Regions from separate parts of the Mesobacillus jeotgali genome, predicted to be linked through region 1. Evidence: predicted binding sites of a transcription regulator. Region 1 holds the regulator's gene; the other holds the start of a gene.
What was found. Region 1 encodes Rex, which represses fermentation and respiration genes when NADH is low (regulators of the CRP and FNR family bind a similar motif). Its sites were predicted from a motif close to TTGTGAAATATTTCACAA; they were not measured.
Positions count from the first base shown of each region.

Region 2: the regulator Rex is predicted to act here: its motif matches at 2,081-2,098, upstream of FOF60_RS05690 (TIGR04190 family B12-binding domain/radical SAM domain protein).

Region 1 covers NZ_CP109811.1:249,139-252,562, forward strand. The annotation lists gene abc-f (ribosomal protection-like ABC-F family protein) at 1-1,042, opposite strand, end outside; gene moaC (cyclic pyranopterin monophosphate synthase MoaC) at 1,223-1,717, shown strand; gene FOF60_RS01380 (redox-sensing transcriptional repressor Rex) at 1,745-2,410, shown strand; gene FOF60_RS01385 (YdiK family protein) at 2,437-2,637, opposite strand; gene FOF60_RS01390 (CPBP family intramembrane glutamic endopeptidase) at 2,641-3,372, opposite strand.
Region 2 covers NZ_CP109811.1:1,137,869-1,141,292, reverse strand. The annotation lists gene FOF60_RS05695 (cation diffusion facilitator family transporter) at 1-11, opposite strand, end outside; gene FOF60_RS05690 (TIGR04190 family B12-binding domain/radical SAM domain protein) at 169-2,031, opposite strand; gene FOF60_RS05685 (hypothetical protein) at 2,213-2,566, opposite strand; gene FOF60_RS05680 (DUF4153 domain-containing protein) at 2,685-3,424, opposite strand, start outside.

The DNA.
Region 1 (3,424 bases):
TTTTAGATACGACTTCATTTTGATAGCCGACAGATAGTGTATTCACCTTCAGGACATCATTGCCGCTCTGCCGTTCGATTTGGAAGCTGAACGATGCCGACTTTTCATCACCCTTTGGCCTGTCCATCCGATCGATTTTTTCAAGCTGCTTCCTGCGGCTCTGGGCACGCTTAGTCGTTGATGCCCTGGCCAGGTTTCGCTGGATAAAGTCCTGCAGCTTGGAGATCTCATCCTGCTGCTTCTCATACAGCTTCAGGTCGCGTTCGTAATTCGCGGCTTTCTGCTCTAAATATGAACTGTAATTGCCAGGAAACTTCGACAGCTGATGGCGGGAGATTTCATATACTTGGTTCACGACCTTATCAAGGAAGTAACGGTCGTGGGAGACAATCAGGATGGCTCCGTTATAGCCCTGCAAATACTGCTCAAGCCAGGAAAGCGTATCAATATCCAGGTGGTTCGTCGGTTCATCCAGTATCAAAATATCCGGGCGGGTCAATAATAGCTTCGCCAATGCGAGTCTAGTTTTCTGTCCGCCGCTTAAAGTGGATATTTTTGTGGAATAATCAAAAGAATGGAAGTTCAGCCCGTGGAGGACGGAACGGATATCGGCTTCATATTGGTAGCCGCCTTTTTCCTTGAACTGGACCTGCAGCAAGTCATACTCTTTTAGGACTCTTTCATATTCTGTCTCGTTTGACAGGATGTCTGGATCCGACATTTTTTCCTCAAGTCTGCGCAAGTCTTTTTCCATGTTGTGCAGATGGTCAAAAACAGCCAGCATTTCATCCCAGATGCTTTTCTCGGACTCCAGACCGGTATTTTGGGCCAGATAGCCAATTGTTGTACCTTTTGGGCGGATGATTTCGCCGCCGTCATGTGATTCGTACCCGGCGATGATTTTTAGCAGGGTTGATTTTCCTGCCCCGTTCCGGCCGACAAGCGCTACTCGGTCATTGGTCTGTATTTCAAACTTTATATTCGATAAAATAAGATCAGCAGCAAAATATTTTGATAGCTGATTAACCTGTAATAAAATCATTATTTTTCACCTCTATTGCCTTAGAGATAGTGTAACCCATTAATATAGGCACGGCAATATGTGCGAACTGCGGTAGGTGGGACGGTATAAAAAAATTCCCTTTGTATTGTGAACATTGAAACAAAGTTCACACACAAGTTTGACAAAATAGTGTATCATTTGGTAGAAAGGAGCTTTTACATGGCAGAATTTACGCATTTTAACGAAGAGGGCAGAGCAAAGATGGTCGATGTGAGTGAAAAAGCGGAGACGGTTCGTACTGCAGTCGCCCATTCAAGCATAACCGTGAATGAAGATATATATGTGAGAATCACTGAAAATAAAATGAAAAAAGGGGATGTCCTTGCAGTGGCACAGGTAGCAGGCATCATGGCGGCGAAAAAAACGTCAGAAATCATCCCGATGTGCCACCCGATTCCATTAACAGGCATTGACCTTTCATTCGAATGGGAGCAAAATGGAAATGACTATATTTTAAATATCGCTGCATCTGTTAAAACAAAAGGGAATACGGGTGTAGAAATGGAAGCGTTAACAGCAGCTTCAGCTTGTGCGCTGACTGTTTATGATATGTGCAAGGCCGTTGATAAAGGCATGGTGATCGGCAAGACGTATCTTGTTGAAAAAACCGGCGGTAAAAACGGTGATTTCAAGAGAGAAGAAAAGTTGAGATAGAAATACGGACAGGGTGGAGGATGGAGAATGACGAATGATGCTATGAAGATTCCGCAGGCAACCGCAAAACGTTTGCCACTGTATTACCGGTTCTTATTGAACTTGCATTCTTCAGGTAAGCAAAGGGTGTCATCCGCGGAATTAAGTGAAGCGGTAAAAGTGGATTCAGCGACAATCCGGAGGGACTTTTCCTACTTTGGAGCTCTGGGTAAAAAGGGGTACGGCTACAATGTCAATTACCTGCTGACTTTTTTCCGAAAGACGCTTGACCAGGATGAACTGACGAAGGTAGCCTTGATTGGTGTCGGAAATCTGGGAACAGCATTTTTGAATTATAATTTTTCCAAGAACAATAATACGAAAATTGAGATCGCCTTTGATGTGGATCCAGGCAAGGTTGGCACGAAAATTGGTGACGTTGCAGTGTATCACATGGATGACCTTGACAAGGTTGTCGTCGAGGAAGGTATCCAGGTCGCAATCCTGACTGTTCCTTCAGCAGTAGCACAGTCGATAACAGACCGATTGGTGCAGGCGAATATCAAGGGAATCCTGAACTTTACACCAGCGAGACTGAATGTGCCGGCGTCCATCAGGATTCATCACATTGATTTGGCGGTTGAATTGCAGTCATTGATTTATTTCTTAAAGCATTATCCAACAGATACTGAAACAACAGAATCGGTAGAATAAAAAATAGCTCCTTCATGATGAAGGAGCTATTTTTTCTGTATATTCTTAAGTTTAAAATGGAACATGATCATCCTGATGCCGGACCCGAAGTCGAACGTGGCAAGGGCTACAAGCAGATAGCTAAAGAATCCCCAGCCTGTCTCATTTACATTCTGGATGGCGAAATAGGTGAATAAGCTGCCTAACAAGATGTAGACAACGCCTGAAAATAAAGGCGATTGCTTCATAACTTAAAATCCCCCAATAAAGCTTTGAATTTTCTCTGCTTCTTTTATCATTCTCTCAATGTCTTCCCTAAATACGGATTGAATCAGTACAACCATTGTATTCATTGTAACATGGGCAATGATTGGCACGATAATCCGCTTTGTTTTTACATAAAGGAAAGCAAAGGTGAATCCCATTGCTGAGTACAGGATCACATGCTCCGGCTCCATATGCGCAAGCGCGAATATGACAGAGCTTATGAGCGCTGAGAAAAAGAAATTCATTTTCTTATGCAGGCTGCCGAATATGATTTTTCGGAAGACGATTTCCTCTAATATAGGGCCAATAATCGAACTGACTAAAATGACAATCGGGAACATTTCGATCAGCTTGATGATTTCCTGTGTATTCTCCGAGCCCATTTCGATTCCAATCATATTCTCGATGCTTGCCGCAATCGATTGGGCGAACAGAGCAAGGAAGACACCAGCGAAAGCCCAGGCTGCTGAGCTTACCGGTGATGAAGCATCACGCAGGTCAGCACCTGTCCTGCGTTCCTTCCTTAGCAGCAGGAGCACAATCACAAGTGTCAGCGAAAAGCTGATCACGAGCCAGTAGGGAATCGAGAGTGTCTCCATTTCTTCCAGGCTTTTTCCCATTGCAGCTCCAATAAAGGCAACAATCGGGATGCCGATGAGGCTTGAAAGCTGCATGGCGATATAGGCGATAATGACGTACCAGTATTCCTTTTTCAATATGATAATCTCCTTCTATTCGGATCGGTCTATGTGTATGCCATAAAAGTTG
Region 2 (3,424 bases), 890 kb from region 1:
ATTGATGACATTTCTCCACCCGCTTTACTAGTTAAATATATTTTCCTTTACCTTTTCACGTTTGCTTCCAGTTTAAACATTTTTAAGATTAATCTTCATGAACCACTTATGTAATTAATATGCCAAAGAGCCCCTCAGAATAATGTCCTGAGGGGCTCTTTCTAAAATTTACGTCCTGCTTTTAGAGGCTTCTCCAACTCTTTTATTATAGGCAATCCATTTCTGTTTTGCGTTGATCCATATGTCCTCTGCCAAAAGCTCGATTCCGATTGCAGTCAGCGAGAAGATATCAGCATAATGCTTTTTCACTTCCCATTTCAATTCATGCTTCCCGCAAATACTGTATTTGTTCACTTCTTCCATTTCCTTGCTAAGAAGTGCTAACTGCTGATTTTTTTCCTGTTCCGGGAGAGCAATGATTTCATCGATTTTTTCTATATATTCAAGCGACCTGGTGATTTTCTCATTCACCTCATCATGTGTCTTTTTGTCTATAAGGTTGTACTTCAGTTTAAAAGCATTAAGGCTTCTGGCAGATTCATAGGTTGATCTCACAATTTCATCCCTGGTCATATAATCTGTTTCAAAGCTGAGCATGTATTTCCATGATGGCTGAGTGATTGCTTTTCTATGGTCTTCAAATGTATGGCAAAACTTCTTATAGCCATATTTTTCAGGATTTTCAAATGCCGGGCTTGCCGGGTCAAGGAATGGTGCCAGCGGAGCGACAAAGTATGATAGACGTTTATTCCCGCCACATGCATTGTGAATTTCCTCACAAAAATCGACATTATCAAGGACGCTTTGATAATCCTGATGCGGGATGCCAACCATGAAAAAGATATCAATCTTCTTGCAGCTATGCTTCAATGCAGATTGCAGCGTTTCAATCACTTTTGCATTTGTGCAATTAAATTTGCCGTTGTAACGGCGGATTTTCTCATCATGTGTTTCCAATGTCAATTCAATGCTGTACTTTGGTACAGCCTTCTCAATTTTTTCAAAGAATTCCTCGTTCGCATATTGGAATAATTCAAATACCAGTTCATTTTTCAAGTTGATCTTGCTGAGCCTCTCAAAAAACTCATCTACATATTCCTTACCCGCCTGGCGGATATCATGAAGGATGAAAATCGGGGCCCTGCTGAAGCGCTGAATAAAAAGAATGTCCTCTATTAGCTTTGCAGGTGAGCGTTTTGCCAGTATTTTACGATTGCAATTATCCTTGTATGATTGCTTTGAGCCCCCGCAAATTAAGCAGCCCTGGGTGCAGCCTTTTGCCGTGAGGATCGCCGTATTAGGGTATTGAAGCCATCCATTATAGGGGAGTGGATCCAGGAAATTTTTATACTTGAAGACAGACTTGATAGTATATCGATATCCCGGAATATCAAATTCATCCAGGCTGTCAGGAACATGGCTTAACGGGTTGTATACTGGAGTGTCTCCATCCTTCCAAGTAAGGTTTGGAATCCCGCCCAGATGATGGGTTCCATTTTTCAAATGGTTGATCAAAAGGAGCATTAATTTTTCAGTTGAATCGCCCCGCATGACAAAGTCAATGAATGGATACTCTATTAATTCTTTATGGTAATAGGTTGCAGATAAACCGCCAAAGATCAAAGGAGTTTCGGGATGAAGATTTTTCACAATTTTCGCCAGTTCAATACTTCCATGAGCATGCGGCAGCCAGTGAAGGTCAATCCCAAAAGCCCGTGTCCTAATCTTTTTTAATTTCTTTTCGACATCAAAATTTTCATCCATCAGCATTCGATTGGCGATGTTGATGATTTTCACGCGCAGACCTTGGCGTTCTAAATATTCCGCAATGCTCGTCAGGCCAATAGGATACATTTCAAACACCGGAGAGGACGGAACGACGTCACTGATGGGCCCTGCCAGCAGCGCATTTTTCCTGAAATCATAAACACTGGGAGCATGGAGAAGGACTAAATCGTATTTCAAAAGAATCACCTCAAGTAAAATATATACTATTAATCTGCCTAATAAAGGCAATGTATGATTACACATTAATCATAACTCCCGAATACTTTGTCTCAGTCCCGCAAAGTGCAACTTTTTGTGAACGACTGAACATAATGAGTTAAAAAAGCCGCCAGACCCTGATAAATAAAGGAATTGCGAGTTTATGAAAGTTTTGTGGATACATTTTATAAAAAAAGAGACTGCGATATCGCAATCTCCCTGTCTACTATTTTTCCTGCTGCACCATCAGGATTTCTTCCTCGACCCTTCCCAATTTTAACAAATGGGAATCAAGGCGTTTGTGGATTGTGCTGAATTCTGTATTGTTTTTTATTTCTGCTTTGCTTAGCAATTCTTTTAACATATTTTCGATTTTGGCACTTTGTGCTTCTTCCATTCTTTCAAGTGCGTCTTTAATATCTGTTATATCGATCTGGTTTGATGTAACACGATGTTCAATGCTATCGACTTTTTCGAGCCGGTCGAGTCTTTTTTCAATGTTTTCGGTCCTTTTATTCAATGAGTCAATCGAGCTCTCAATACCTTTTAAGAGATTAATGATTTCAGATATCCCTTCCATTTCACATGGCTCCCCTTTATTTGGCTTAAGGTTATTTTATCATCATTATTCACTTCGATATGTTACAAAACTGGTAACAAAGCCGGTCTTTGTTTTCATTTTCGCCATATTTTCATTGTTACTGCATCTCCAGATCCATTAACGCTTTTTCAGCGCTTCTTCTGGACATATTTATCGTATTCCAGCTTTCTTCTGAATCTAGGAATTCCTGCCTCCTCTGCAGCAACAAGTCTGACAGACCCGGGTGGTCTGGATTAAGCTTATATAGCTCCACCAATCCCTCCACTCCTTCATAAGACAGTGAGTTTAGATAGTAAATATCTATTTTTCCGGTTTCTGAATAACGCTCGATATTGCGCTCAACGACGAAAGTGTCAAGCTGGACCGTATTGACCAATGTGTAAAAAATGATGGCGGATAAGATATAAAAGCGTACAAGCGAGAGCCGATCCATCCATATTCTCATGAAGGAATAGCATAACACCACTAGCAGGAAGATCATGAAAGAATGAGCCAGAACCCTGGCAAAGGTAAACCCATAAGCCTCTTCATACATGAACAGGCGTATAAAAGCTGAATACAGCATCACTCCGCTGAATATAACGAGCAAGGAAAGAAGTGCACGAATAGCCAGCGTCATAAACCTGGAAGCTTTATCAACGTACGAAACAATAGTAGAAATGATCAACAAATTCAACATAGTCACAAAAAGAAGCTCAAAGAATCCTCTGCGCGCAAATTCGGCATACGTATAGCCTTCTTTCAAGGTTTCACTGAAAAAATACTGGAATTGTACAACTACGAAAAGAAAGTAAACGATATTCAATAAAGTGAGCACTGTCAGGCTGATCACAATAT